Regions from separate parts of the Massilia jejuensis genome, predicted to be linked through region 3. Evidence: predicted binding sites of a transcription regulator. Region 3 holds the regulator's gene; each other region holds the start of a gene.
What was found. Region 3 encodes FliA, which starts transcription of late flagellar genes. Its sites were predicted from a motif close to CTAAAGTTTNNNNNNNNNNNGCCGNTA; they were not measured.
Positions count from the first base shown of each region.

Region 1: ACFPOU_RS14745 (LPP20 family lipoprotein) is a predicted target of FliA. The motif match lies at 1,560-1,586, and genes of this name have one in related genera.
Region 2: ACFPOU_RS13600 (flagellar protein FliT) is a predicted target of FliA. The motif match lies at 1,448-1,474, and genes of this name have one in related genera.

Region 1 covers NZ_JBHSMS010000044.1:2,043-5,315, reverse strand. Annotated here, with positions in the region: gene ACFPOU_RS14750 (flagella assembly protein FlgT middle domain-containing protein) at 1-989, opposite strand, end outside; gene ACFPOU_RS14745 (LPP20 family lipoprotein) at 979-1,512, opposite strand; gene ACFPOU_RS14740 (TraB/GumN family protein) at 1,803-2,843, shown strand; gene ACFPOU_RS14735 (sugar-transfer associated ATP-grasp domain-containing protein) at 3,011-3,273, shown strand, end outside.
Region 2 covers NZ_JBHSMS010000040.1:111,909-115,181, forward strand. Annotated here, with positions in the region: gene ACFPOU_RS13595 (FimV/HubP-related protein) at 1-688, shown strand, start outside; gene ACFPOU_RS13600 (flagellar protein FliT) at 1,116-1,397, opposite strand; gene ACFPOU_RS13605 (M13 family metallopeptidase) at 1,697-3,273, shown strand, end outside.
Region 3 covers NZ_JBHSMS010000003.1:91,864-95,136, forward strand. Annotated here, with positions in the region: gene motD (flagellar motor protein MotD) at 1-303, opposite strand, end outside; gene ACFPOU_RS00525 (flagellar motor protein) at 305-1,048, opposite strand; gene ACFPOU_RS00530 (RNA polymerase sigma factor FliA) at 1,030-1,758, opposite strand; gene ACFPOU_RS00535 (MinD/ParA family ATP-binding protein) at 1,775-2,614, opposite strand; gene flhF (flagellar biosynthesis protein FlhF) at 2,607-3,273, opposite strand, start outside.

The DNA of each region.
Region 1 (3,273 bases), on a different contig from region 3:
TGGCGGTAGATCACCAATTGGTCCCCCGGCGCGACCGACGAGGTGCTGCCGGCGTCGATGAAGATGCGCTCGCCCTGCACCTGCACCACCCTGGCCATGAAGGGCAAGGCAGCGATATCGGCCGCGATGCCGGCGATGCCCTCGTCCAGCGCGCGCAGGATCGCGCCGCCAAAGGGGGTGGCGGCGAAGCTGGCACTGCCGAAAGGCTTGTCGCGCCCGATGCGCTGTGCGCCCACCTGTTCGACCATGGCCGTACGCTGTGCCAGCAGGGCGCCGGAAAGACCGTCGTGCACATAGAAGGCGAGCTCGATGCGGCGCGCGTTCTTCCTGATCAAGCCGTAATACGTGGGCTGCTCGAAACGGCTGGCGTCGACGATCTCGCCCGACACGACGAACTGGCTTTCGTACAGCGCGGCCAGGCGGCGCACGGCGGCCGTGTCCGCGCTCGGGCCGGTGGCGCCGGGCGAGAGGACGTAGGGGCTTTCCTTGCCGAGGAATTTGCCGGAAGCGCCCATGCGGCGCAGCAGCTCCTGCGGCAGGCGGATGGCGATGTCGTCGACGTCGTCGAGCTGCGGCGAGCGGCGCACGTGGAAGGGCGTGACGACGAGCTTTTTCTTGTAGCCGAGATCGACGCTGCCGCGCGGGCGCGCGTCGGCTTCGTCCACCGCGATTCGCACGTGCAGCAGCTGGCCGGCCTGCCATTCGCGCAGCACTGTATAACGCGAAAAATCGGCGGTCGGCTGGACGCGGCTGCTGCCGACCGTCTTGCCCCCAGTGGCGGCGCCGGCGGCCAGGTCGACACGGGCGCCGCTGCGCAGGCCGAGCTGTTCGAGGGCGTCGCGGATGGCGTTCTGGCGGGCGCGCGCCAGGCCGCCGTCGGCGACCGAGGCCACGCCTTCGGCTTCGATCGGCGCGGCGCGGGCGGGGATGGAAAGATTCAGCAGCAGCGCCAGCAAGGCGCCGCCAAGCAATCCGGACTTACCGGGCATGGTAGAACGACGCGCCGTAGGCGGCGCCGGAACCGGCATTGCCCACCAGGGTGCGCGCGTTCTTGGCCGCCGTCGGGGCGGCATGCGCGGAAGGAGCGGGGGATTGGGCCGCATTGGTGTCGAAATCCATCTCCACGGTCGTCTCGTAGGTGCCGTCTTCGCGCTGGACGTTGTTCGTCACGCGCGCGCCACGGATGAAGGCGTCAATATACACCTTGAAACTGTCGTCTTTCAGCGCCAGCGAGCCAACCGTGCTGCCGCCTTCGATGCGCAGGCCGTAGACCTGTTCGGCCATGGCGCGGTAAGCGTCCAGGCGCGCGGCGCGCATGGCCAGCAGCTTGCGCTGGGCCGGCGCGACGCGGTCGCACTGGCCGTCGCAGGCGGCCATGTTGACGGCGCCGTAGCCGGTGGCGTTCAGGGTCACGATGGCCGGCTGCGCCGGGACGGGTTTCGACATGCGCATGGCGCCGCAGGCGGACAGCAGCGAAGCGGCGGCAAGGATGAGGACAGCGGCGAGTTTCATGATCGATCCGGGTAAGTGCAGGCGCCAGGTGGCGCTATCAGTCTGGATAACGGCCGTTGGCGCCGGATCTTGATGGCTGCAGGAAATATTTATCCCAAAATCGCGCCTGTCCGTGCGTGGGTTGCCAGCGTGTCGCGCTTCCCTCGCGCACCGTCCCGCGCGCGCGGCACGCGAAAGCCGCCTGCCCGAGTTATTAGCCATGCATATGGCTCTTGTAACATCTTGTCGCTTGCATATATCGATTAGTGGCAACACAATATCGTTCGGCTAACAACTAGAAAGATGCCACGATGTTGAAACACGTCATTCCCGCCTTGTGCCTGTGCTTCTTGCGCTTGCCCGCATGGGCACAAACCGAGGCGCCGCCGGTCGCTTCGCCGGCCGCGGCGAGCGCGGCGGCCGTGCCGACCATGGACGATGGCGAGGCGATCCCGCAAACGATCCTCGTTTCCGGCAGCCGCCCGGGACCGGGTTTGTGGAAGGTATCGAAGGACGGCAAGGTGATGTGGGTGCTCGGCACCTATGCGCCGCTGCCGGCGCAAATGGAATGGCGCTCGAGCAGGGTCGAGCGGGTCATCGCGACCTCCCAGGAATACCTGAAGGCGCCGGGTGTCTCGATCGAGGTCGGCTTGGGAGCCGTGACGGCGCTGCCCTTCCTGATCGGAATCAAGAAGAATCCGGACGGCGCCGAACTCAAGGACGTGCTGCCACCGGCGCTGTATGCGCGCTGGGAGCCCTTGAAGGCCAAGTTTTTCGCCAACGACAGCGGTATCGAACGCCAACGCCCCGCCTTCGTCGCCGGGGAACTGTATGCACGCGCCCTGAAGCAAGCCGGACTTTCGGGCGGCGACGCGGTGCGCATCCAGGTCGGAAAACTGGCGGAGAAGCACAATCTCAAGTTCACGGACGCCACCTATCGCGTCACCATCAAGGATCCCGGCAAGGCGGCGCGCGAGTTCAAGAAGTCGGCAATGGACGATGTGCCTTGTCTGCTGAAAACGATTGAAAGCCTGGACACCGACGTCGAGGCCATGCGCGCCCATGCCAATGCCTGGGCGATCGGCGACCTGGACGACATTCGCAAGCTGAGCTTCGACGACCGGGCCAATGCCTGCATCCACGCCCTGAGTACGGGTTCGCTCGGGAGAAATCAGCCGGAACTCAAGACCGCGCAGGAGACTGCCCTGGCGCAATGGGTCGCCGCTGCCGAGAAGGCGCTCGCCACCAATGCGAGCACCTTCACGGTCGTGCATATCAAGGAAATCCTCAATCCGAAAGGCGTGATCGCGACGCTGCAGGCCAGGGGCTATACGGTCGAAGCGCCGCAATAATCCCACAAGGTCCTGTGCGCGCCCGTCGTCGTTGCGCAGCGCCCGTCCGGCAAGGCCCGATTGAAGCGGGCTGAACTGTTAATGCGTTATCATGTTTGCCCCCGTTCGTGCACGATCCGCACTGGTGCGGGGCCCAGGGGCAAACCTGTCAAGTAAAGGGTAGAGCAATGAAGCTGTCAAAAGTACTGGATGTCGCCTCGCAGTACATGCGCGCGCAGCGATATGCCCTCTCGTCGATCAGACGTCCGTCCGACATGCATCTGCTTTGGGGCCCCCTCTATGCGCGTACGAATCTCGGCCTCGGCGCCAAGTTGTTTTCGCTCTACAGCCTGGCCGACGTGCCGAAGCACACCTGGTCGGATTACCTCGACAACGAGCCGCTGAAGAAGCGCTATGCCGCCATCGCCTCGAAAGAGGGGTGCGAGCTGGC
Region 2 (3,273 bases), on a different contig from region 3:
TGCCCTGCATGCGGGCGAGGAATACGTGGAAGCGGGCGGGCCGACACCGCCCGTGCCGCGCAAGGCCGCGCCCAGGCCGGCGCCCGTGAAAAAAGCGGCTGCTCCCATGAAAGCCGCGGCCGAAGCGCCCAGCTGCGCCCCGCAGGCGCCCAGCGCGCATGTGGACGCCTGCGTCGCGCTCGGCGAGAAGAATACAGCGCTGCATCGGCAACTGGACCGGCTCGAAGACAAGGTCAAGCTGCTGCAAGGCACCGCGCCGCCGGCGCCGCCGCGGCCCGTCGCGGCGTCCGCCCCGGCGGCGCAGGCGACACCCGGCGACGCCCCCACGGGCGCGCCGCGCATCCACCGCAAGCCGAAGAAGGCCGAGCCGCCCGCACCCGACACCCCATGGCAGCTGATCGGCGCCGGCCTGGCCGCCATGCTGGCGCTCGGCGCCCTGGTGCTGATGCTGCTGCGCCGCCGCCACGGCGCCGGCTTCGGCAAGATCGCGGCGCTGCACAAACCGGCCAAGCTGCCGAAGGCGGCGCCGGTACCCGGCGCGCCGACGCCGCATTTCATGGCGGCGGTGAAGGCGCGCCTGATGCCGGGACGGGGCAAGGGAACGCCTTCCAAGGCGGCCGAACCGGTCCTGGACGACGCGATTTCCCAGCCGGAACAGGGCACGCACGAATCGATCACACATCCTTAAAATTTGCGCTATACTGAATTTGTTGGTTATCAAAACCACAAAACGAAACAGAGTTCGGCGCAGCCACCACCGATAGCGTGGCGCGGGTACCGGATGTACGTCGCGAGACGCCTGTTTTCGGAAGCGGTCACGCTGCCAACAGCGGCAGCGGACGCCGGATGCAACCGGCAAAGAGGCAACACCGGGACGACCTGGTGTTGCTCTCCGAATTCATACGCAACCCCTTGCGTAGCAAACAAGCGCCTGCGGGCGCTTTTTTGTTGTGCGTCCACTCGGCGCACGCTTCGGGAGTGCGGACCCGTCGGCAGGGTGGTGCGGGAGGGCTCGGTCGGCATGCTCGCTCCCTCCGTTGCGATTGCAGGCGTCTTTCGTCCAGACGTAAAAAAAGCGCCCGCAGGCGCTTGTCGTACGACGCGGGGAGGGCGGTTCAATGCGCGCGCATCGCGCGCTCCAGCTGGCCCATCCATGGCTCGGTCACGTCGCGCACGGCGCGGTCGTTGGCCATGATCTGCTTGAGCAGGTCGATCTTGCGCAGGCGCTTGGCGCCTTCCAGCGGCGGCACGCCGCTTGCCGTCGCGCCCGCCTGAGCCGCGCACTGCGCCTTCAAGCTGTCGAAATGCTTCCAGTCACCCGATTGCGCCGCGACCGCCATCTTGCCCGTCAAGCCAGCAATATTTTCGTACATCGAGAGAACTTCGTTGGAGGTCATGTTAGTGCCGCGACAATTTTTTTTCGGCTGGATTACCGGTTGTCCTCCTTTTACGGCAGGGCGCGGTGGAACTTTAGGGGTATTTGCGAAAATAATTGAAAAGTTTTTCCAGCCGCGCGCTCCGGTCGCCGGGGGCGTCGGCCGACGCGCCATGCGGACAGGGGAGAGCGGTACACTGACCGACACGTCGCGGCCAGAACTTCGGACCGGATGCGCTGGCCGCCTTGCCGGCAGCGCTACCGTGATGCGTCATCCGGTCCTTATATTGTCATCCAATCCTTCATCATTCGAGGAAAAGCATGCAGACTCGCTGGACACCGACGACCACCGCCATCGTTCTGGCCTTCTGCGGTGGCGCCCTGGGCGCGCCGGCGATCGCCGCAGTCCAGGCAGGCCAGGCGGTCCAGGTCGCGCCGCCCGCCGACAAACCCGCCCCAGGCAAGAGCGCCGCCATGACGGTGCTGCCGGGCGACGACTTCTTTACCTGGGCCAATGGCGACTGGCTGGCCAGGACCGAGATCCCGGCCGACCGCGGTTCCTGGAGCGCGATGGGCGCCCTGGCCGAGGATACCAACGAGCGCATCGCAACAATGATCGAGGAACTCGGCGCGGCCAAGGGCACGAGCGGCGAAGCGCGCAAGGTGGCCGACTTCTACGCGGCCTACATGGATGAAGCCGGTATCGAGAAGCGCGGCCTGGCGCCGCTGAGACCCGTGTTGGCGAGTATTGCCGGCATCAAGGACAAGGCCGGCCTGGTGCGCGCGCTCGGCGGCTCGATCCGCGCCGACGTCGATCCCCTGAACGCCACCAATTTCTTCACCGAGAACCTGTTCGGCCTATGGGTGGCGCAAGGCCTGGCCGAACCGTCCCGCAACCTGCCTTATCTGCTGCAGGGCGGTCTCGGCTTGCCGGACCGCGCCTATTACCTCGAGAACAATGCGCGCATGGCCGAGCTGCGCACCCGGTACCAGCAGCACATCGCCGCCATGCTCAAGCTGGCCGGCATGGACAGGAGCGACGCGCGCGCCGCGCGCGTCTTCGAACTCGAGCTGGCGCTGGCGCAGACCCACGCCACGCGCGAGGAGTCGGCGAATATCCAGAAGTCAAACCATGTCTGGACCATGCAGGATTTCGCGGCCAAGGCCCCGGGTGTCGACTGGAACGCCTTCTTCAGGGCGGCCGGCTTGTCCGGCCAGGACCGCTTCCAGGTCTATCACCCGGGCGCCATCGTCGGCGCGGCCAAGCTGCTGGCCGACGCCGACGTCGCCACCTGGCGCGACTACCTGGCTTTCCACAAGCTGAACCAGTACGCAGGCCTGCTGCCGAAGGCCTTTTCCGACCAGCGCTTCGAATTCAATGGCAAGGCGCTGAGCGGTGCTCAGCAGCAGTCGGGGCGCTGGAAGCGCGCGCTCGGCGCCACCAATGCGGCGATGGACGAGGCCGTCGGCAAGCTCTACGTCGCCCGTTATTTCCCAGCCGAAAACAAGGCCAAGGTACAGGCAATGGTGGCCAATATCATCGACGCCTTCAGCCGCCGTATCGACAAGCTTGCGTGGATGGCGCCGGCCACCCGCGCGCATGCCCAGGCCAAGGTGAAAGCGCTGTATGTCGGCATCGGCTATCCGGAGCGCTGGAAATCCTACGACGGCTTGCGCGTGGTCGCCGGCGACGCCTTCGGCAATGCGATCCGCGCCGAGGAATACCATTATCGGCAAGAACTGGCCAAGCTAAAACGCAAACCCGACCGCACCGAATGGGCCATGCCGCCGCAACTGGTCAACGCCGTGAATTTGCCGCTGCAAAACGCGATGAACTTCCCGGCCGCGATCCTGCAGCCGCCCTTCTTCGATCCAACAGGGTCCGAGGCCGCCAATTA
Region 3 (3,273 bases):
ATCGAGGGCGCGCGCCAGGCGAGTGAGCCGTTCGCGCTCGCGCCGCTGGGCTTCGGCATGCTTGCGGGCGATCAGGTTCGCCAGGGGAAGCTGTTCGATATTGCTGCTGGCCTGCGGCACCGCGGGCCGGCCGCCGAAGGCATCGCCCAGGGCATCGGACAGCACCTTGTACTTGCCGATGTTAACGACCGAAATGGCGTACATCACGACGAAGAAGGCAAACAGCAGCGTGATGAAATCGGCATAGGAAATCAGCCAGCGATCGTGGTGTTCGCTCGTCTCGTCGTAGCGCTTCCTGGCCATGTCAGCGCTTCGCCAGCAGGCTGGCCACGCGCTCCTCGACCACGCGCGTGTGGTTGCCGCTGGCGATGTCGTGGAACACGTCGATCAGGATTTCGTACTGCGCGACCTGGTCCGACACGATCGCCTTGAGCTTGTTCCCGACCGGCAGGAAGAACAGGTTCGCCAGCCCGACGCCGTACACGGTCGAGACGAAAGCCACCGCGATGCCCGAGCCCAGGCGCGCCGGATCGGACAGGTTTTCCATCACGTGGATCAGGCCCAGCACCGCGCCCACGATGCCGATCGTCGGCGAATAGCCGGCCGCCGCTTCCCACACGCGCGCGGCCTGGCGCTCGGCGAATTCGATGGCGGTTACTTCCGTTTCCAGCAGGTTGCGGATTTTTTCGGGCGCGATGCCGTCGACGATCAGGCGCAAGCCTTTCTGGATGAACAGATCCTTGGCGCCCATGTACTGCTCCAGCGCCAGCAGGCCGTCGCGCCGTGCCGTATGGCTCCACAGCGCGATCTCGCGCGAGAGCGGCTGGCGCCGGCTCTTCGGCGGAAAGAACACCCAGCGCAGCATGTGCATGCCGCGCGCGAAGGTGCGCGCTTCCGATTGCAGCAAGACCGCGCCGAAGGTGCCGACCACGACGATCGCGAACGCCGCCGGCTGGACCAGCGACGCGAAGCGCCCGCCGTCGAGCGTATGCCCGACGACCAGGCCGGCCACGGCCAGCGCCAGGCCGATCAGGCTGGCGAAGTCCACAGCTTTTCCTTGAGCGAGGCGCGCAGGCGGGCCACCGCTTGCGTATGCAGTTGCGAGACGCGCGACTCGGACACCCCGAGCACCGCGCCGATTTCCTTCAGGTTCAATTCTTCTTCGTAATACAGGCCCATCAGGATCTTCTCGCGCGGCGGCAAGGAATCGATGGCCTCGATCACGGCCGAGCGGAAGTCGGTGTCGAGCAGCGCGCGCAGCGGGTCGTCGTCGTCGACCGCATAGCGGTCCAGGAAACTGTCGTTGCCGTCTTCGTCGTGGAAATCCTCGTAATAGACGAGCTGGTGGCCGCCGCCTTCGAACAGCATTTCCTGGTACTCCGGGAGCGAGACGCCGAGCGACTTGGCCACCTCGAGCTCGCTCGGCGGACGGCCCAGCTGCTGCTGCAGCTTGGTCATGGCCGTCTCGACCTTCTTCATGCTCGAACGGGTGCTACGCGGCAGCCAGTCGTTGCTGCGCAGCTCGTCGACCATGGCGCCGCGGATGCGCAGCACGGCATAGGTCTCGAACTGGGCGCCGTGGTTGTCTTCATAGCGGTTGATGGCATCGAGCAGGCCCATCATGCCGGCCTGGATCAGGTCGTCCACCTCGACCGAGGGAGGCAACTTGGCCTTCATCTGGTGCGCCAGGCGCTTCACGAGCGCGGCATGCTCGGTGAGCATATGGTTCTTGTCCGCTTTCCCTTTGACGGTATACATGCTTGTGCTTTTTTTCTCAGGAACCAAAATGCGCGCCGCCGCTCTGGCGCTCCAACCGGGTCAGGGGAGGCAGCGCAAAGCGCCCCGCCAGCGCGCGGAAAGCGACCGACGCCCCCGCCAGCGGAAAGGCATCGACCACCGAGCGCCCCAGGCGCGCCGCGCGGTGCAGGTATTCGTCCGCCGGCACCGAACCCATCGAGGTCAATGTTACCGCAAGGTAACGACTTGCTGCCGCCGACATATTATCGTAAACCACCTTCGCCTCGGCCTCGGAAGCGCCCGTGACGAGGATGCCGAAGGGACGGCGTCCGAGCGCCTGCGCCAGGCGCTTGACCAGCCCGTAGGCGTTGGTGATCGAGGTCGCGCTGGTCGAGACCTGGATCACGATTTCGGAATCGGCCAGCAGCGGCACGGGGAAGCCGCCATCGCGGTCCAGTTCGCCATCGACGATGACGATGCCGCCCTGCTTCTTCACCAGCACGCCGAAGGCGGTCGACAGGCGGCGCGCCTCGTCGCTGCCCGCCGCAGGCACCTGGCCGTCGCGCGCCAGCAGCGCCACGTTGAAACCCTGGGGGGCCAGCTGCACCACCTGGCTCAGCGCGCATTCCTGGCGCGCCACCTGCAGCAGGCCCGCATGGCGCTCCAGCCCGAGGCGGCGGGCAGCGCCGTCATCGCGGCGGCAGGCGTCGACGATCAGCACCTCGTTGCCGGCCTGGGCCAGCGAGGCGCCCAGGTTGACCAGCATCGCGCCCTTGTCGTCGGCAGGCGTGGCGGAAAGAAAGGTGACGATGCGCGGCTTGGGGCCGGCCAGCATCCGGCGCAGGCCTTCGGCCTGGTCAAAGTCGAAACTAGCCAACGCGCACCTCGCGCAGGCTCTCGTCCTTGTGCAGGTTGCCCGTGTTCGCCATCATCAGCGGCAGGTCGGCGTCCTCGACATTGTTGGCCGCATCGCGGCGGCTGCGGAAGGCGCGGTCGACCAGCATCGCGCGGTCGGCCAGGTGCAGGTCTTCCGGCACGCGCTGGCCGTTCGAGATGTAATGCAGGTTCAATTTCTGCCGGATTACCACGTCGAGCACGTTGCCGATCGAAGCGGCTTCGTCGAGCTTGGTCATGATGCAGCCATGCAAGCCGCTGCCCTGGTAGGCGCGCACGACTTCGGCCAGGGTTTCGTTGGTGGAGGTGGCGTTCAGGCACAGCAGGCGTTTCACGTCCGCGCCGGCGCCGGCGAGCATGGCCACCTGCTCCGTCACCATCTGGTCGCGCTGCGACATGCCGATGGTGTCGATCAGCACCGTGTGCTTGTTGCGCAGCTCTTTCAGGGCGATGCGCAGGTCGGCCTCGTCCTTCACCGAATGCACCATCACGCCCAGGATCTTGCCGTAGATACGCAGCTGCTCGTGGCCGCCGATACGGTAGGCGTCGGTGGTGATCAGGGCCAGCTTTTCCGGACCGTGGCGCATCACGCAGCGCGCGGCCAGCTTGGCGGTGGTAGTGGTCTTGCCGACGCCGGTCGGG